2 regions of the Cupriavidus gilardii genome follow, and region 2 is predicted to be linked to the other one. Evidence: predicted binding sites of a transcription regulator. Region 2 holds the regulator's gene; the other holds the start of a gene.
What was found. Region 2 encodes FliA, which starts transcription of late flagellar genes. Its sites were predicted from a motif close to CTAAAGTTTNNNNNNNNNNNGCCGNTA; they were not measured.

Region 1 (10,159 bases), on a different replicon from region 2:
ATTGGCGCGGGGCGGTCGGCGGGCCGCCCTCTCGTTGCATCAGACCGGCCGCGTGCGCCGGAATTCCCTTGACGCCATGCGGCCATGCCGTGCTTGGCTACAATGGATTACCCGGCGCCCGGCGCGCCCGACTCATCGCCTTCCAGGACAGGACCATCCATGCTCCGCACCGATACCCCCGTCACCGTCCACCGCAAGGACTATACCCCGCCCGCCTTCGCCATCGAACACGTCGACCTGGTGTTCGAACTGGATCCGCGGCGCACCGTGGTGACCAGCACGCTGCGCTTTGCTCGCCGCCAGGCCGGCGCGCCGCTGGTGCTGGCCGGCGAAGCGCTCGAGCTGCTGAGCGTCGGCCTCGACGGCCAGCCGTTCGGCGACTATGACGTCGACGAGGGCAGCCTGACGCTGAACGGGCTGCCCGAGCATGGCACGCTGCAGATCGTCAGCGCCTGCCAGCCGGAAGCCAATACCACGCTGTCGGGACTGTACGTCTCCAACGGCAACTTCTTCACGCAGTGCGAGGCCGAGGGCTTTCGCCGCATCACCTATTTCCTCGACCGCCCCGACGTGATGGCGACCTACCGCGTCACGCTGCGCGCGGACAAGGCCGCCTATCCGGTGCTGCTGTCCAACGGCAATCTGATCGGCGAACAGCAACTGGACGGCGGCCGCCACGAGGCCGTGTGGGAAGACCCGTTCCCCAAGCCCTCCTATCTGTTCGCGATCGTCGCCGGCAAGCTGCAATGCATCGAGCAGCGCATCACCACCGGCTGGGGCAAGGAGAAACTGCTGCAGGTCTGGGTCGAACCGCAGGACCTGGACAAGACGCAGCACGCGATGGATTCGCTGATTCACGCGATCCGCTGGGACGAGCAGCGCTTTGGCCTCGAGCTCGATCTGGACCGCTTCATGATCGTCGCCGTCGGCGACTTCAACATGGGCGCGATGGAGAACAAGGGCCTGAACATCTTCAACACCAAGTACGTGCTGGCCAATGCGGCCACCGCGACCGACACGGACTTCTTCAATATCGAAGCGGTGGTCGGCCACGAGTACTTCCACAACTGGACCGGCAACCGCGTGACCTGCCGCGACTGGTTCCAGCTGTCGCTGAAGGAAGGGCTGACGGTGTTCCGTGACCAGGAATTCTCCGCCGACATGATGGCCCAGCAAGGCGCGGACGACGGCTCGGCGCGCGCGGTCAAGCGCATCGAGGACGTGCGCGTGCTGCGGCAGGTGCAGTTCCCCGAGGATGCCGGACCGATGGCGCATCCGGTGCGGCCCGACAGCTACGAGGAGATCAACAACTTCTACACCGTGACGGTGTACGAGAAAGGTGCCGAGGTCGTGCGCATGTACCAGACCCTGCTGGGCCGCGAGGGCTTCCGCAAGGGCATGGACCTGTATTTCCAGCGGCACGACGGCCAGGCCGTGACCTGCGACGACTTCCTTGCCGCGATGGCCGACGCCAACGGCCGCGATCTGACCCAGTTCGGACGCTGGTACAGCCAGGCCGGGACCCCGGTGGTCGGCGTGCATACCGAATGGGACGCCAGCCAGGGCCAGCTGACGCTGACGCTGACGCAGCAATGCCCGAAGGTCGGCATCGAAACCCTGCCCGGCACGCCGGAGAAACTGCCCTTCCATATCCCGTTCGCGCTGGGGCTGATCGGCGCCGACGGCAAGGACCTGCCGCTGCAGCTCGATGGCGAATCCGCCGCGGGCGGAACGACCCGCGTGCTGAACTTCACCGAAGCGCGGCAGACCTTCCGCTTCGTCAACCTGCCCAAGGGCCCGCGCCCACCGCTTCCCTCGCTGCTGCGCAACTTCTCCGCGCCGGTGATCGTCGATGTCGACTACAGCGACGACGAGCTGACCTTCCTGCTGGCGCACGACAGCGATCCGTTCAACCGCTGGGAAGCCGGCCAGCGGCTGGCGACGCGGGCGCTGCTGAAGCTGGTCGCCGACGTGCAGGCCGGGCGCGAGCTCGAGCTGGACCATGCGCTGATCGGCGCGTTCCGCTCGGTGCTGACCGACACCTCGCTGAGCCCGGCCTTCCGGGAGCAGGCGCTGATGCTGCCGGCCGAGGCCTATCTGGCCGAGCGCATGGGCGTGGCCGATCCGGCGGCGATCCATCGCGCCCGGCAGTTCCTGCGCGCGGGCCTTGCCCGCACGCTGCAGAGCGACTGGCTGGGCGCCTACGAGAGCAACGCGACCACCGGCCCGTATCGGCCCGACCCGGAATCGGCGGGCAAGCGCGCGCTGCGCAATCTGGCGCTCGGCTATCTGGTCGAGGTCGGCGACGATGCGATGTATGCGCTGGCCGGTGAGCAGTATCAGCAGGCCGACAACATGACCGACCGCTTCGCCGCGCTGACCGCACTGGTCAACAGCTTCGCGCCGGGCCGCGAGGCCGCGCTGGCCGATTTCTACCAGCGCTTCGAGCACGATCCGCTGGTGGTCGACAAATGGTTCTCGCTGCAGGGCATGCAGCGCGGCGAAGTCGGCCCGCATGCGGGCAAGCGCACGATCGACACGGTGCGGGCGCTGATGCAGCATCCGGCCTTCACGCTGCGCAACCCCAACCGCGCGCGTGCGCTGATCTTCAGCTTCTGCTCGGGCAACCCCGCGCAATTCCATGCCGAGGACGGCTCGGGCTACGAATTCTGGGCCGAACAGGTGCTGGCGCTCGACGCGATCAATCCGCAGGTGGCGGCGCGGCTGGCGCGCGCGCTCGACCGCTGGCAGAAATACGCGCTGCCGCTGCGCGACAGGATGCGCGCAGCGCTCGAGCGCGTGGCGGCGGCCGACAAGCTGTCGCGCGACGTGCGCGAGATCGTCGGCAAGGCGCTGTCGGCGTGATGCGGCCCGCTTGGGCGCGATTGAGGCGCGATTGAGGCACGGTAGGGACGCGGTTGACGGCCTGGCTGCGTGCCCCGGGCGGGTGCCGGTCAGGTGCGATAGCGAACCGGCGATCGCGGCAAGGCCCGCCGGCATCGGTGGGCCGCCCGCCCCGGCCTGTAGAATGGCGGCCATTCAAGGAGGAAACCCATGACTCGCATCAGCCTGACCCGCTATCTGGTCGAGGAACAACGCAAGCACAACACCATCCAGCCCGAACTGCGGCTGCTGATCGAGGTGGTCGCGCGCGCGTGCAAGGCCATCTCCAATGCCGTCAGCAAGGGCGCGCTCGCCGGCGTGCTGGGCTCGGCCGGCACCGGCAACGTGCAGGGCGAAACCCAGCAGAAGCTGGACGTGATCGCCAACGAAGTGCTGCTCGACGCCAACGAATGGGGCGGCCACCTGGCCGCGATGGCGTCGGAGGAAATGGACTCGTTCTACGAGATCCCGAACCGCTATCCGAAGGGCGAATACCTGCTGCTGTTCGATCCGCTCGACGGCTCGTCGAACATCGACGTCAACGTGTCGATCGGCACGATCTTCTCGGTGCTGCATATGCCCAAGCCGGGGCAGACCGTCACCGAGAGCGACTTCCTGCAGCCGGGCACCCATCAGGTCGCGGCCGGCTACGCGGTGTACGGCCCGCAGACCACGCTGGTGCTGACCGTCGGCAACGGCGTCCATATGTTCACGCTGGACCGCGAGGCGGGCAGCTTCGTGCTGACGCAGTCGGACGTGAAGATCCCCGAGGACACCAAGGAATTCGCGATCAACATGTCGAACATGCGGCATTGGGCCCCGCCCGTGCGCCGCTACATCGATGAATGCCTGGCCGGCGAGGAAGGCCCGCGCGGCAAGAACTTCAACATGCGCTGGATCGCCTCGATGGTGGCCGACGTGCACCGCATCCTGACGCGCGGCGGCATCTTCATGTACCCGTGGGACAAGCGCGAGCCGGAGAAGCCGGGCAAGCTGCGCCTGATGTACGAGGCCAACCCGATGGCGATGCTGGTCGAGCAGGCCGGCGGCGCGGCCACCAACGGCCATCAGCGCATCCTCGAGGTCCAGCCGGAAAAGCTGCACCAGCGCGTATCGGTGATCCTCGGCTCGAAGAACGAGGTCGAGCGGGTGACGCGCTACCACCAGGAAGCGCAGGCGGGCAGCTGATACCGCTGCGCCGCGACCGGTCCTCGACGCAGGCCGGTCCCGCATCGGCCTGCACGGACGTGCAAGGCCACGGCGAAAGGGAGCCAACCGCATTGCCGGTGGCTCCTTTTTCTTTCCGCAGCGGAAATCAGAATCCGCTCATTTCCTCCGCCTCGCCGAGTCCCTACCCTGCTGTTTTCTCCACGCAGCAAGGAAACCGCGATGGTCCCCCTTTCGGATGCCGGCGCCCGCTACGCCATCACCCCGCCGATCAACCCGCCCGTTACCGCCACCCTGCCGGCCAACCCGCCGTGCGGCGAGGCCCCGCTTGAACTCGCAGCCGTGCAGGCCCTCGCCATCCGGCTGCACGAGACGCTCGACGTCGCGCTGCATTACGGCCTGAGCGACGGCATCGACCTGCATGTCTGCGATCTGCGCCAGCTGGCTAACTGGGGCGTGCCGATCAGCGAGCAGGAACGCGAGCTGTATTTCCATCCCTGGACCATCGACGCATCGGACCCGGTATTTCCGGTCACGCTGGTCCGCCTGCGCGAATTCATCGCCGCGATCGACGGCCTGCTGACCGCGCTGGCGCGGCCGGACGGGGCCACGCCAGCCCATCCCGCCCCGCCTACGGGCCGCACCTTCGGCTGACGGCCGCCTGGGGGAACCGTGAAAAAAGTGCGCCGAGGGGCTTCACAGGCGCGTGATCCGCTGCTATTATTGCGGGCTCTATCCGGTTCCCAACCGGTAGTGTTGCCGAAGTAGCTCAGTCGGTAGAGCAGCTCATTCGTAATGAGAAGGTCGGGGGTTCGATTCCTCTCTTCGGCACCAGGTTTCAAAGAAATGCCCTTGGATATTCCAAGGGCATTTTTGTTTGGCGCCCCACCCTTACGCCTCAGGCCCAGGCTCCGTCCGACGGCCGGTCGCTTTCCAGCTCTACCTTTCAGAATCCGCTCAGCGCCCACCGCGCCGACGCTGGATAAGCTCGAACCTCCTCCACCCACTCGAGCTCGCCATGAATCCGATCGCGTTGCACCGGCAGTCGCAGTCATTCGGCACTGCGCCCATTCCCGGAACTCCGCTCGAACGAAAGCTCGCGCCAACGCCCAAGCACAGCGCGGAAAACAACGACACGCCGACTTGCACCGAAGCCCGCGCAATGACGATGCGGCTGGACCAGGCCATTGGCCGCGCCGGCTCGAACGATCCCGATGCGTTCGTCACGCTATGCCTAGCCGACCTGCGGCAAATGGACCGCTGGGGCGTCACGATCCACGGCGAAACGCTCTGGAGCTATTTCGATCTCGGCTCGATCGACGACGTGGAGCCGCGCTATCCGGTAACGCTGGACGAAGCGCGTTTATTGCGTCGCGCCGTTGCCGCGTTGGATCACGATCGCTGTCAGCCGATCCGTCGTAGTAGGCGTTGGCGCGGCACGGTCTGAGCGACGGGCCGACATCGCCAACGCAAATACACGACAGGATGGAAGCCGGCCCGCCTCTATCCCAACGGTCCGTTCCGGTCAACCCTACTTCACGGTCCCCACTTTCGGGGAGCGCCTTGCAAATATCCCGCGCGGCTTGTTGCCGATAAAAGAACAAGGATCAATAACAAGGAAAAGAGATGAGAAATTGGACGGAATTTACCGCAGCCGCATTGCTGCCGTGGCACTGAGCGCGTGCGGCGGTGGTGGCGATGACGTGCGCGGGTCGCAGCCAAGGTCGGTGAGACCACGTTGTGGCGCGAGCCGGGCACAACTGTCGACGGCTCACCCATCGACCGCACCTATCGCGATACGACAACTGCCGTCGATTCGCAAGGCGGATTCACGATGAACCGCTACATGACCACTGGCGAGCTGACCGATACCATCCTCAACGACGCGGATCGCAACCGTACGGCGCGCATTAGCGCAGACAGCCCGAGCCAGACCTGCACCTTCACGCCGAAGCGTGAGCATTTCCAATACCCGATGTTCGTCGGCAAGACGTGAACCTCGGGCTGGCAGTATCAGTGTGGCGCGTATCACGAAACCGCGGCACTGGAAGCCAATGTGGAAGCGTTCGAGCGTGTCGCCGTCGGCAGCGATACGTTCGATACGTTGCGCATCAAGTACGGCGTAGCATTCACCAATTCCAATGACGGCAACCTGACCAACGGCGTGACCAGCAATGCCGCCTATCGGATGGACTACCGCTGCTGGTGGGCCACCGAACTCGGCCGGGCGGTCAAGTGCGAGTTCAACTACAGCTATGTCGGCATTGAGCCGGCCAGCAATATGCGGCACTACACGCAGACCGCGCTGTCGCTGCAGTAACCAGGGCGCGAAGGCGTAACCAGTCTCAGAAAAAGCGGCGCTGTGCGCCGCTTTTTCATTCCCGCACCACCCCGATCCCTTCGCCGACCAGCCGCAATTCGACCTTCGGCATATCTTCCATCACGCGCATGGTCTTCTGACCGATCGTCACGCGGACGCCGCCATGCACGCGCTTGCCGACCACCACGGCGGCGTCCGGGCGTGGATGCAGTTGCTCGGCGAGCTTGGCCAACTGGGCGTCGGTGTCCAGCATGTCGCGCGTGTATTTGAACAGCGTCGCGCGCGCTTTCTCCCGCAGTTCCGGCGTGGCGCGCTCGGGATTCTTGGCGAAGAACGCCATCAGTTGCTGGATCTTGGCCTGCTCCTGTTCCTGCCGGCGCTTCTCCGCTTCCAGCGCCGCCTTTTCGGCGTCGGCATAGGGGTTCAGGCCGACGTGGATGGCGGTAGCGGTGCCCGCCGGCGCGCCCAGCGTGCCGGCACGGACCGCATGCCAGGCGCGGCAGCGGCCGCCGGTGATATTGCCGCTGCCGATGGCCGCGTCTCCGGCAGTGATCGTCTCCCCAGCCGCGACATCGCTCTGGCGAATGGCGCTGTCGGCAGTGACCGTGGTGCCGGCCTCGACCACGGCGTTTTCGATGAAGCGCGCATGTACCGATCCCTTGCACTGGATCCGTGCGATGGCGCTGGCCGGGTCGTGCGGCCCGTCGGACTTGCCGATGATGCCGCCGCTGACGACCACATTGCCGCCGGCCTCGACGTGGGCGGCCTCGATGGTGCCGGCGACGATCACGTCGCCGCCGACGCGCACCGACATGCCGGTCTTGATGTCGCCGTTGACGCGCAGCGTGCCTTCGAACGCGATATTGCCGGAGTGCATGTCGACCGCATCGACGGCGACGACCGGATTGACGCTGACGCCGCGCGCGCGCACCGATGGCAGGCCGGCGACGGTCGCCACCAGCAGATCGGGATCGTCCGGGTCGGGACCGACGCCGGTCAGGCGATCGGTGAACGGTGTATCGGCGACTTCCGGCGCCGGCAGCACGCGGCCGAACACGTCCTGACCCGCGGTGCCCTGCACCGCGGGGATACGCCGCATCAGGTGCGTGCCGGGCTGCACCAGCAACAGGTTGCCGAGGTCACGCAGATCGATGCGGGCGTGGTCGTCGTCCGCGCCGACGCGACGTGGCTCGAGCAGATTGACGAAGCGAGCCGGCGTGCCGCGCGTCGGCGCCGTGCCGTGCACGATCGGCAGGTCGTCGCAACGTCCCGCGGCAAAGGCTTCTGCCAGCGCCGCCTCGTCGACCGGCAGCTTGATGCCGCGCCCCGCCAGCACGATGCGAACATCGTCTGGCTGCACCACCCGTCCGCCTTCGGGCGGCCACAGCGTCAGCCGCACCGTCAGCGAATCGGCATCGATATCGATCTCGAAATAGCCGTCGACCAGTTCGCCGATCACCGCCTCGGCCGGCGCCCCGTCGCGATGGCAGGCGAGCAGGAACGCCGCGATGGCGGACTCGTCCAGCCTGGCATGCGCCCAGCCCTGGGCCTCGAGGGCTGCCATCAGCGCGGCGCGGTCGGGGGGCCCGTTGCCCTCTTCGGCCTCCGCCGGCAACTCGTAGCGCGCCCGCACGGCCTTGTCCGTGCTGTCCACCCACACCCGTACAACCGAAGCTGCTACGTCGCTCATCGCGTCCTCCAGCCGTCTGCCTTTGATTTATCGTTGTTGTCGGGGCGGCACCCAGTCGGCATGCCGCCTGTCCGTCACCTACGGCAGATTTCGGCAAAACTTTAGGAAAATTCTTTCGGGACGCCTTCCGGTAAACTGTCGCCCTGCCCGCCCGGGCCCACGCGCCTGTCCCAAGGCCGCACGATGCCGCAAGACGCGGCGCACCAGTACCCGGGCCAACCGCGCCGTATCCCATGTCGAACACCCACGAAATCCGTCCCGGCCAGTCGATCGAGCTGCTCAAGGAACTCCATATCCTGACCCGCGACGGCAAGATGAACCAGGACAGCCGCCGCAAGCTGAAACAGGTCTATCACCTTTATCAGTTCATCGAACCGCTGCTGCAGGACCTCAAGCGCGACCATGCCGACCTGACGCTGGTCGATCATGGCGCCGGCAAGTCGTATCTCGGCTTCATCCTCTACGATCTGTTCTTCAAGACGCAGCAGGACCGCTCGCATATCTACGGCATCGAAACGCGCGAGGAGCTGGTGCGCTCATCCACCGCGCTTGCCGAGCGGCTCGGCTTCCCCGGCATGTCGTTCCTGAATCTGTCGGTGGCGGAGTCGATCACCTCGGACCGGCTGCCGGCGACGGTCGACATGGTCACCGCGCTGCATGCCTGCAATACCGCGACCGACGACGCGATCCGTTTCGCATTGACCAAGCGCGCGAAGTACATCGTCGTGGTCCCCTGCTGCCAGGCCGAGGTCGCGGCGGTGCTGCGCAGGAACAAGTCGAAGTCGCTCGGCAATCCGCTGGCCGAGATCTGGCGCCATCCGCTGCATACGCGCGAATTCGGCAGCCAGGTCACCAACGTGCTGCGCTGCCTGCAGCTGGAGGCGCACGGCTACCAGGTCACGGTAACCGAGCTGGTCGGGTGGGAACACTCGATGAAGAACGAACTGATCGTCGCGCAGTACAAGGATTTGCCGCGCCGGCGGCCGGCGGAGCGGCTGGCTCACGTGCTCGAAACACTGGGGCTCGAGGAAATGCGCGAGCGGTTCTTTACGCCCGCCTGAGGTTCAGCAGCAGAGCGCCCGTGGCGGGAGCCCACTGACCGGCGCTTACTGGGCGTCTTCCCCCGCCATCCAACGCCGCCAGCCTTCGTGGCCAAGCCGGCGCATGGTCTCCTCGTTGCGCTCGTAGATGTCCGCCGCGTCGGGAAAGGCTTCGACCGCGCGCGCAATGCTGTCTTCGCGCAACAGATGCAGGATCGGATACGGTGCCCGGTTGGTGTAGTTCTCGATATCGTCCGCGTCGGTGCCGGCGAACTGGTATTGCGGGTGAAAGCTGGCGATCTGCAGCACGCCGGACAGGCCGAGGCTGTCGAGCACGCGCTCGGCCAGGTACAGAAAATCGTTGTAGTCGGCGAAGTCCGCCAGCATCCGCGGAACGATCAGCAGCGTGGTGTCGATGTGCGCGGGATCGGCCGCGGCCAACGCCTTCAGCTCGGCCTCGACCGTATCGAGCAGCGTCTCGGCATCGGTCGCTTCGCAGACCACGTAGCGGATCTGCTCCTTGACGTGGACGCTCTTGGCGAACGGGCACAGATTGAGCCCGATCACCGCGCGCGTCAGCCAGTGACGCGTGGCATCGACGATCTGCTGCTGCTCCGCCGGCGACATCGCTCAGGCCGCCTTGCCGACCCGGTTGACGATATCGAGCGCGACCGCCTCGGCCACCTCGATGCCGTCGATCGCCGCGGAATAGATGCCCCCCGCGTAGCCCGCGCCCTCGCCGGCCGGATAGAGGCCCGCGACATTGACGCTCTGGTAGTCGTCCTTGCGGCGGATGCGCAGCGGCGACGAAGTCCGCGTTTCGACGCCGGTCAGCACGGCGTCGTCCATCGCGAAGCCGGGCACCTGTCGTTCGAATGCCGGCAGCGCCTCGCGAATCGCCTCGATCACGTAGTCCGGCAGCGCGGTGCTCAGATCGGTCGGCGTCACGCCCGGCTTGTACGACGGCTCGACCGTGCCGAGCGCGGTCGATGGCCGCCGCGCGAGGAAGTCGCCGACCAGCTGGCCCGGCGCGCAGTAGTTGCGTCCGCCCAGTTCGAA
Region 2 (10,159 bases):
AGGTTCTCGCGCAGGCCACGCGCGAAGCCGGCGTCCCGGATCACCAGGTTGGCTTCCAGATTCAGCGACAGGCTCAGCGGATCCAGGTTGCTGGAGCCGACGGTGGACCAGTCGCGGTCGATCACCGCGACCTTGCCGTGCAGCGGCCGCTCGCAGTATTCGAAGATGCGCACGCCGGCGTCCTGCAGATGGGCATACAGCATGTCGGCCATCCGCTTGACCCACAGCATGTCGGGATTGCCCTGCAGGATCAGGCGCACGTCGACGCCGCGCTGGGCCGCCTCGCAGATCGCGTGCAGCACGCGATAGCCCGGCAGGAAATAGGCGTTGGCGATCACCACCTGATGCCGCGCGGCGCGGATCGCCTGCAGGTACTCCCATTCGATATCGGTCGGATGCGCGTCGTTGTCGCGTGTGACCAGCCACGCGGCCATATTGCCGGCCGGCGCCGGCGGCGGGACCGCGGGCACGTCGACGTCGCCCGGCGGCAGCGTCTGCACGAGGAAGCGATGCACCTCGTGGGCGACCGGTCCCTCGACCTCGACCGCATAATCCTGCTTGGCCTGCGGGCCATGGTCGGTCAGGTGCTGCGCGGAGAAGTTGATGCCGCCGATAAAGGCGATGCGTCCGTCGATCGCCACCAGCTTGCGATGCAGCCGGCGGAACAGATTGGTCCGCACACCGAGCAGCCGCCGGCGCGGCGCGAAGATATGGAAACGCACGCCGGCCGCGACCATGCCGGCAACGAACGCGGGCGGCAGATCGGGCGAGCCGTAGCCGTCGACGGTGATCGCCACATGGACGCCGCGTTTGGCCGCGGCAATCAACGCTTCGCGCAGCGCCACGCCGACGCGGTCGTCGAACAGGATGAAGGTTTCCAGCAGAACGCTGGTCTGCGCGGCGGCGATCGCGGCAAAGACGCGCGGGAAATATTCGTCGCCGTTTTCCAGCAGGCGGATGCGATTACCGCTGGTTCGGTTGGGGCTCATTTCGATGTCTCGCTGCCAGATTCTCCATGGCAACAAGCACATTCAATGCCACCCGCCGCGAGCCGGCAAGTCCACCGCCAATCACCTCGTCACGACGGCGGCTTCGCCGTCACCTTGCCGCCTTCGCGGCGCCCGCCATTCAGCGATAGCTGACCGTGATCTGGCTGGCCTGCCCTTGCAGCACGGGCGTCAACGGCCCCTGTCCCGGAATGCGGAACGCAAACACGAAACCCTTGTCGGCATCGTCGCCGCGGAAGGCATCGGTCTTGCCCTCGGGCCCGGGCAGCAGCACGCAACGGTTGGCATTACAGAGATAGGCTTGCAGATTTGGCGGTGGCACGCGAGCAAAACGGTAACGCCAGCGCACTGCGGTGATCACCCCTTCGGCCTGCGCCAGATAGCCGCTGGGCAGGATAGGCGCCGACAAGGCCCGCACGCCGCGGCCGTACAGCGCCGGCGCGGACACCGATGCGGTCCATGCATGGCGCGAGTCGCCGCCGAAATTGGTGTGCATCAGCGGCGAGGCCGCGACGGCAGGCGAGATCACCGCCACGGCCGCCGAGGCGATCGCCACGATCGACCCGAACGCGCGACCTGCCATGCGGGCCATCACAGCAGCCCGCGCAACTGGCTGCGCAGCCGGTTGATGGCCTGGCTGCGGATCTGGCAGACGCGCGATTCGGTGACCTCGAGCACCGCGCCGATCTCGCGCAGGTTCAGCTCCTGGTCGTAGCACAGCGACAGCACCAGCTTTTCGCGCTCGGGCAACCGTTCGATCGCCCGGATCAGCGCGCCCCGCATGCCGCTTTCCATCAGCAGCGTCAGCGGATTGCCGTCCTCGCTGACCGTCAGGTGGCGATCGAGGAAATCCTCCTCGCCGGAGCGCTCGAAGTCCTCGTAATGCAGCAGCTGGCAGCCATAGACCTCGTTGAGCATGCTCTGGTATTCGTCCAGCGGCATCTCCAGTTCTTCGGCAACCTCGGAATCCAGCGGCGTGCGGCCGAGCTTCTGCTCCAGCGCGCGCACGGTCCGCTCGATCCGGCGCGTCGACTGGCGCAGGCTGCGGGACTGCCAGTCGTTGGCGCGTACCTCGTCGAGCATCGCGCCGCGGATACGCTGGCTGGCATAGGTCTCGAAGCGCGCGCCGTGGGTGTCTTCATAGCGGCGGGCGGCGTCGAGCAGGCCGATCATGCCAGCCTGGATCAGGTCGTCCAGTTGCACGCTGGCCGGCAGCTTCGCCGCCAGTTGCAGGGCAATGCGCCGTACCAGCGGCGCATGGGTCTGGACGGTGTCGGTCTGTTCGAGCTTTCCCTGGATCGTGTACATGGTGGAATTCTCGCGAGTGCTAGCAGGCCATCGCCGATGCGGGCAGCGCGGCGGTGGCGACGGCGGTCGCGGCGCCAGCGGCGGGCATCGGTTCGGGATCGGGTGAAAGAGGCCAGCCAGCGATGCTGACGGCAAGTCGGCGCAGCATGGCGGTGGCCGGCGCGCCAGGGAAAGCATCGACGACGCCCCGCGACAGCGCCGTGCCGCGCGCGACCAGCGGGTCGGCCGGCAGCACGCCGGCGCAGCGCGCCTGCACGCCGAGATACTGGCCCGCGGTGCGCGCCAGGTTGCCGGCGATCGCCATCGCCGACGCTTCGCTGGCGGCGCAGTTGACCACCAGTTCGAAATGCCGGCAGGCGTAGCGATGATGCAGCCGCTTGATGCAGGCATAGGCGGCGGTCAACGATTCGCGTTCGGGCCGCATCACCACCACCAGGTTGTGCGCGGCGGCGGAAAAGCGCGACAACGCGCCATCGGCGCCGAGGCGCGCATCGCTGACGACGGTGCGGAAGTCATGCAGCGCCTGCAGCGGGCCCCACGCCGACGCATCGCCGGGCAGCAGCGCCGGCATGCCGGCTTCGCGGCGACCGACCGCGGCATCGACCGCGACGGCGCCGGCGAGCACCTGGGCCAGCGTGCCCGGCGGCGAGGCACCGGCAAGGCGCGTCGCGCGCGCGTGCGACAGGTCTTCATCGACCAGCAGCACGCGCTCGCCCTGCAATGCCAGCGCATGAGCGAGGCCCAGCGCGACCGTGGTCGCACCGGCGCCCGGCTCGCAGCCGAACACGGCGATACGGCGGGTGGCGCGGGGCGCCAGCATGCGGCGCAGGCTTTCGGCCTGATCGACGGCAAGCATGTTCAATCAGTCTCCAAGCGCGGCCAGGTCGAACTTCGCCGACGCGTTCTCTCGTGTGCCCGCGGCGTTCTGCGTCATCCGCTGGGCCAGATGCTGCGCGGATTCGGGCAGCGCCGGCGCCGGCAATTCGGCGTCAGTGAGGGCATGATTCGCGGCCGGGGTCGCGGCGCGGATCGCCTCGATGGCCTCGCCTGCGCCGCGCTTGTCGTTCGACGCGCGAGCCGACCCGACCGCGGCGGCGTTGCGGCCCGGGAAGTTCTCGAGCACGTCGAGCAGGGCCAGCAGGCGGCCCAGTCCCTCGAGCAGCGCGGCGGCGCCCGGTACCGCATCCCTGGCGGCCGACCGGCCTGCCTGGCCGGCCAGCCCCGCCAGACAGTCGATCGCCGCCTGTGCCGGCGCATGGGCCAGCCGCAACGCGGTCATGCCGGCCTGCAGCGCGACCAGCGCGTCGACGTCGAACGCTTGCTGCGACGTGCCGGCCGGGCGGCCGAGATGGTCCAGCGCATGGCGCAGCGTGCGGCATTGCAGCGCCGCGGCCTCGCCCCAGCGTGCCCACTGGGCGAGCTGCGCACCGGCGCCGGCGAGCGCCGGATCGGCCAGCAGATAGTCGACGGCGAGCGTCTGGCCGCTGTCGCGCTCGATGGTGCGCGCCACCAGCAGCACGGCCTCGATGCCGCCTTCGGTGGCGGTGCCGCGCGCGGCACGGGTCTGCCCTTCGATCACGCGCACCCTGGTCTGCGCGACCCATTGAACGGCGTCGCGGTCGCGCCAGCGCAGTTCGGCCTGCGCGTGGAAAGTCAGCGTGTCGGCCAGCGCATCGAGCTTCCATGCGGTGCCGTCGCACAGCACGCGCGTGCTCTTGCGTGCTGCCGCCAGCCAGCGTTCGCCGCTCGACTGCCAGCGTTGCAGCGTGGCGCCGGCCGGCATCGTGTCGAGCAGATGGACGACGGTACGGCGCGCGGCCAGCGCGGCGCGCCAATCCGCCATCTCGGTGTCCCAGCCGCCGGCCTGCGGCGTGCGCGCCAGCGGCGTCACGGTGGCCATCAGCGGCATGCCGTCGCGGTCGCCGAGCCACAGCGTGTGCTGCCACGGCTGTGGCGCGCGGCGGCCCGGCACGGCGCAGGGCAGCGTCACCGACGCGGACAGCACGAAGTGTTCGCAATGCCGGCTGGCATCCTGGCAGACCGCGTCGCGGACCTGGCGCACCAGAGGACGCAGTTCGGCCGGCTCCGCCTGGCCCTGGCCACGGCCCGCCCACAGCTCGCGCAGCAGCGCAAAACCATAGGGGCCGTCGCGCAGCGCGTTGACGCAGGCGCCGACGGCATGACCGCTGTCGGCGATCGAGCGCAGCACGTCGTGCGCTTCGTTGCGCGCGCCGTGGCCCGCGTCGACCACGTCGTCGCCTGCTGGCGCCGCCAGCGCGCGGCGCGCGGCCTGCGCATCGGCGAAGACGGAGCCGCGCCGCGGCATCAGGAAGGCGCGCTCGACCAGCGCGTCGCCGCGCGCCAGTTCAAGGTGCTCCGGCACGCGCTGGCCGGTCGACGCGTAGAACACCGGCAGCCGGTGCCGGATCACGACATCTAGCACCGAGCCCAGATGGGTGGCCTCGTCGAGCTTGCTGATGATGCAGCCGTCGATGCCGGCGCCTGGCGCGGCGTCGTGGCGGTAGGCATGCACAACCTCGTTGAGCGTATCGCCGTGGCTGGCGCCGTTGAGCAGCAGCACCCGCTGCACCGGCGCCGGCGCACCCGCCAGCATCGCGATCTGCTCGGACAGATTGCGGTCGCGCTGGCTCATGCCGACGGTATCGATGATCACCAGATGCTTCTGCGACAGCGCGCCCAGCGCGAGACGCAGATCCGACGCATCCTTGACCGCGTGCACCGGCACGCCGAGGATGTCGCCGTAGATGCGCAGCTGCTCGTGCGCGCCGATCCGGAAGGTGTCGGTGGTCAGCAGCGCAAGCTTGTCGGCGCCGTGCTTCAGCACGAAGCGCGCGGCCAGCTTGGCGGTGGTGGTGGTCTTGCCGACCCCGGTCGGGCCGACCAGCGCCAGCACGCCGCCCTGGCCGAACAGCGCGTCCTCGTCGGCCAGTACCGGCACCTTGCTGGCGATCTCCTGGCGGATCCAGCCCATCGCGGCGGGGCGGTCATGGCCGGCCGGCAGCCGCGCCAGCAGCGTGCGTGCCAGTTGCGCGGAAAAGCCCGCGCCCACCAGCCATTCGAACAGCGACTCGCGCAGCGGATCCGCGGCGGCGGCCGGCACGGCGGGGACCGCGATGCCTGACAGCTGCCGCTCGATCAGCGCGCGCATCGTTTGCAGTTCGCCACGAATGCCGTCGATATGCTCCACGGCCGCGACCTGGATCGGCTCGCGCACCGGTGGCTGGAACCGGGGCGCGCTGTCGGAGATCGCGCCCAGATCGGTATCGCGCATCGCCACGATCTCGACGCCGCCGTCGACGGTGCGGTTGGACAGCACCACGGCGTCCGGCCCCATGGCTTCGCGCACCTGGCGCAAGGCTTCGCGGCCGTTGGCCGCCACAAATTTGGCTACGCTCATGTTTCGCGACCCTGGTTTCAGCGGGATCCAGCGGCACCGCCGCTCGTGGCAATCATTCGATGTTCGGTTGTCCGGCACCGCGGCATCGCTGGCCGCGATGGTGTCGGCATGCGGCCGACGGGCACAGGCCGGTCTGTCGTCAGGTGGTGGCGACGGGCGTCTCGCGCAGGGAGGAGAGAGCGGGACGTTGCGCGGATCGCCGCACTCGGCCATCGGCACCACGTGCGAAGCGGCAGCCGGCCTCTTCGACGTGTCGATTATGCGAGCGGGGGTGTCGTGCTATTGGGCTGAATAGGCGGGGGATTGCGGCGCTATTTGGGCGATGACGGCGCCGCACGTCCTCGTCTCCGGGTTAACGGCAGCGGCCGGCAATAATTTCGGCCCTTGATGAGAAACAGGCGACAGGGAGTGCTCCTGTCGCCTGCGATCGCACCGCGGCTGCGGCGCCGCCCCCCCCGACGATCGGACTCAGCCCGCGCCGCCGATCATCGCGGTAATACGGATATTGCGGTTGTCCGGCACCTCGGCGTGCGACAGCACCCTGAGCTGCGGCATGGTCCGCCGCAGGAAGCGGGACAGCAACGGCCGCAGCGCATGCGGGACCAGCAGCACCGGATCGAGACCCATCTGCTCCTGGCGCGCCACCGCGGCCTGCGCCTGCTGCACCAGCGCATCGGCCAGGCCGGGCTCGATGCTGCCGCCCGAGTTCAACGCCTGCGACAGCACGCGCTCGAGGCCGGCGTCGAGCCCGATCACCTGCAGGTCGGCGCCATTGGGGAACCACTGCTGCGTGATCGCGCGGCCCAGCGCCATCCGCACCAGCGCGGTCAGCTCGTTGGGGTCGCTGATCTTCGGCGCATGTTCGGCGATCACATCGAGGATCGTGCGCATGTCGCGGATCGGCACGCTTTCGTCGAGCAGGTTCTGCAGCACCTTCTGCAGCGACGTCAGCGTGATCGTCTTCGGCACCAGATCCTCGGTCAGCTTCGGCGAGTCCTTGGCGATACGGTCCAGCAGCGCCTGCACTTCCTGCCGGCCCAGCAGCTCGGCCGCGTGCTGATGGATCAGATGGTTCAGGTGCGTGGCGACCACGGTGCTGGCGTCGACCACGGTGTAGCCCAGCGCCTGCGCCTGTTCCTTGATGCCGCTGTCGATCCAGACCGCCGGCAGGCCGAAGGCCGGATCGCGCGTCGGCGTGCCGGGCAGCGTGCCGCTGACCTGGCCCGGATCGATCGCCATCCATTGGCCGGGCACGGCCTCGCCGTAGCCGATCTCGACGCCCTTCAGCGTGATCCGGTAGGCGTTGGGCTTCAGCTCCAGGTTGTCGCGGATATGGACGACCGGCACCAGGAAGCCGACCTCCTGCGCGACCTTCTTGCGGATGCTCTTGATCCGGCCCAGCAGCTCGCCGTTCTGCGCGCGGTCGACCAGCGGAATCAGCCGGTAGCCGACTTCCATGCCGAGCGGATCGACCAGCGTGACGTCATCCCAGGTCGCCTCGGTATTTTCGTTGGCCAGCGCGGGCGCACGCTCTTCCCGCTTGGCGGTCTGCCTGGCGGCCAGCTTGCGCTTGCTGACATAGCTGCCGAACCAGACCAGACCGCCGGCCAGCAGCAGGAAGGCGACGTGCGGCATGCCCGGGATGATGCCCAGCAGGCCGATGATGCCGCCGGTCAGATACAGCACGCGGGGATCGGAGAACAGCTGGCCGGTCAGCTGCTCGCCGACGTCCTGGTCGTTCGACACGCGCGAGACGATGACACCGGCGGCGGTCGAGATCACCAGCGCCGGAATCTGCGCGACCAGGCCGTCGCCGATGGTCAGCAGCGTGTAGTTGCGCACCGCCGTCGAGAAGTCGAGGTCGTGCTGGACCATGCCGACCACCATGCCGGCAAATACGTTGATGAACATGATCAGCAGGCCGGCGATCGCGTCGCCGCGCACGAACTTGCTGGCCCCGTCCATCGCCCCGTAGAAATCCGACTCCTGCGCGACCTCGGCGCGGCGCTTGCGCGCGCCCTCCTCGTTGATCAGGCCGGCGTTCAGGTCCGCGTCGATCGCCATCTGCTTGCCGGGCATCGCGTCCAGCATGAAGCGCGCGCCGACCTCGGCGATCCGGCCCGCGCCCTTGGTGATCACCATGAAGTTGATCACCACCAGGATCGCGAACACCACGATGCCGACCGCGAAGTTGCCGCCGACCAGGAAGTGGCCGAAGGCCTCGATCACCTTGCCGGCCGCGTCGGGGCCGGTATGGCCCTCGAGCAGCACCACGCGGGTCGAGGCGACGTTCAGCGACAGCCGCAGCAGCGTCGAGAACAGCAGCACTGCCGGAAACGCGGCGAAGTCCAGCGGACGCTGCGTGTACATGCCGACCAGCAGCACCATGATCGACAGCGCGATGTTGAAGGTGAACAGCAGATCGAGCAGGAATGGCGGCAGCGGCAGCACCATCATGCCGAGGATCATCACGATCAGCAGCGGCCCGGCCAGTGCCTTCAGCTGGCCGGCGGACTGCCCGCCGGGCAGTCGGAACAGCGAGTTCAATGCATTCATGCGCGGCTTTCCGGTACGGCAAGTTCATCGGGCACCGGCAGGCCGGTCGGGGCCTCGGGCAGCGGCCCGTTGGCGTGGTGCCAGTGTTTCAGTTGGTAGACCCAGGCCAGCACCTCCGCCACCGCGGTGTACAGCCCGGCAGGGATCTCGTGGCCCAGTTCGACATGGCGGTGCAGCGCACGCGCCAGCGGCGGCGCGGACAGGATCGGCACGCGATGCTCGGCGGCCAGCTCGCGAATGCGCGCGGCGACCTCCTCGGTGCCCTTGGCAACCACGCGAGGGGCGCCCATGCGGCCTTCCTCGTAGCGCAGCGCCACGGCGAAATGGGTCGGGTTGGTGACCACCACGTCGGCCTTCGGCACCTCGGCCATCATCCGGCGCCGCGCCATCTGGCGTTGCAGCTGGCGGATCCGGCCCTTGACGTGCGGGTTGCCCTCGCTTTCCTTGTGCTCCTGCTTGACCTCTTCCTTGGTCATGCGCAGCTTCTTGAAGTAGTCCCAGAATTGCCAGGGCACGTCGATCGCGGCCACCAGCAGCAGCGACCCGGCGGCCAGCGCGCAGCACAGCAGCACCAGCTCGAGCAGGCGCAGCAGCGCCTCGTGCACCGGCGCATTCATCAGCGCCACGGCGTCCGGCAGATGGCGCCACAGCACCCAGAAGCCGATGCCGCCGACCAGCAGCGACTTGGCGACGGCCTTGGTCAGTTCGACCAGAGACTGCGCCGAGAACAGCCGCCCCAACCCCTTGAGCGGGGACAGCCTGGAGAAATCGGGCAGCAGCGACTTGGTCGAGAACAGCCAGCCGCCGAGCACCATGGGCGCCAGCAGCGCGGCCACGGCGAACAGCAGCAACAGGGGCAGCACGCCGAGCAGCGATTCCCACACCAGTTGCCCAAAGCCGGACAGCATGCGGGCCGGATCGTGCGCTACGGCGGGCTCGAACGACAGCGCGGCCCGCATCACGGTATCGAGCTTGCGGCCGAGCATGCCCCCCAGGCCCCACAGGCCGGCCACGCCGGCCATCAGCATCACGAAGGTGCCGAGCTCGCGCGAACGCACCACCTGCCCCTCCTCGCGCGCCTTTTCCAGGCGCCGGGGTGAGGCGGGTTCGGTTTTCTCGAGATCGCTTTCTTCGGACATGGCCGCTCCGTGGCGAAGCGGCATGCCGCCCTTCGACGGGGTCGATTATCGGAGCGGGGAAGCACCGCCATTAGGGGAAATAGGCGGGGGATTGCCACGCTATTTGGCCGATGGCACGGGGGGCGCGGGCGCGCAGCGCCGCGAGAACGGTTCGATCACAGAGGTTAACGGCGGTCCTGCGCGATTCTTTCGGGATGGCGGCGCGCCGGCGAGCGATTGCGGTAAATCCGGGGCGATTCGGAAAGAGCCGGTGATGGCATGCCGCTATGGTGCCCCGCTCCATCCCTCGCCCGGCCTGGGCAGGCCCCACCGCGGCGAGACAGCGCGGCGACACGACGGAGGCAACCATGCCCTTTCAATTCCTGATCTGCTCGTCCGGCGGCTCGATCGCCGCAGCACAGGCCCATGGCCAACCAGCGCGACAACCTGGCGGCAACGACACCCTGGCCGAGGGCGCCGGGCGCATCGCGCTCGATACCCTGCCCGAATGCATGCTGCGCCAGATCGTCGAGCGGCTGCGCGGCGCGGCCATCGTGGCGCTGTCGCGGACGTCCAGGCGCATGCATGGCCAGCTCGATCGCGACTTCGTCGCCCCCGTCCGCCTGCGCGAGCGGTTGAAATGGATCGTCTCGAACTCGGCGTTCCAGCGCGCGCTCGGCGACATCGCCCAGCTGGCCCCGGCCGCTCGCCATTCGCTGTTGAACCGGATGCCGGTCGAACAGCTTCATCCG

Region 1: a site for FliA is predicted at 8,139-8,165, ahead of FOB47_RS14575 (DUF342 domain-containing protein). Genes of this name have one in related genera too.

Annotation. Positions count from the first base shown of each region.
Region 1 is NZ_CP054626.1:956,957-967,115, reverse strand. Features, by position in the region: gene pepN (aminopeptidase N) at 160-2,865, shown strand; gene FOB47_RS14605 (class 1 fructose-bisphosphatase) at 3,055-4,071, shown strand; gene FOB47_RS14600 (hypothetical protein) at 4,273-4,704, shown strand; tRNA gene FOB47_RS14595 (tRNA-Thr) at 4,809-4,884, shown strand; gene FOB47_RS14590 (hypothetical protein) at 5,069-5,497, shown strand; gene FOB47_RS14585 (hypothetical protein) at 5,885-6,046, shown strand; gene FOB47_RS14580 (hypothetical protein) at 6,107-6,370, shown strand; gene FOB47_RS14575 (DUF342 domain-containing protein) at 6,426-8,060, opposite strand; gene FOB47_RS14570 (class I SAM-dependent methyltransferase) at 8,294-9,121, shown strand; gene FOB47_RS14565 (DUF1415 domain-containing protein) at 9,167-9,727, opposite strand; gene FOB47_RS14560 (NAD(P)/FAD-dependent oxidoreductase) at 9,731-10,159, opposite strand, start outside.
Region 2 is NZ_CP054624.1:390,293-400,451, reverse strand. Features, by position in the region: gene clsB (cardiolipin synthase ClsB) at 1-989, opposite strand, end outside; gene FOB47_RS01850 (flagellar protein FlhE) at 1,129-1,503, opposite strand; gene FOB47_RS01845 (RNA polymerase sigma factor FliA) at 1,599-2,315, opposite strand; gene FOB47_RS01840 (P-loop NTPase family protein) at 2,335-3,171, opposite strand; gene flhF (flagellar biosynthesis GTPase FlhF) at 3,178-5,733, opposite strand; gene flhA (flagellar biosynthesis protein FlhA) at 6,202-8,289, opposite strand; gene flhB (flagellar biosynthesis protein FlhB) at 8,286-9,428, opposite strand; gene FOB47_RS01820 (thioesterase domain-containing protein) at 9,776-10,159, shown strand, end outside.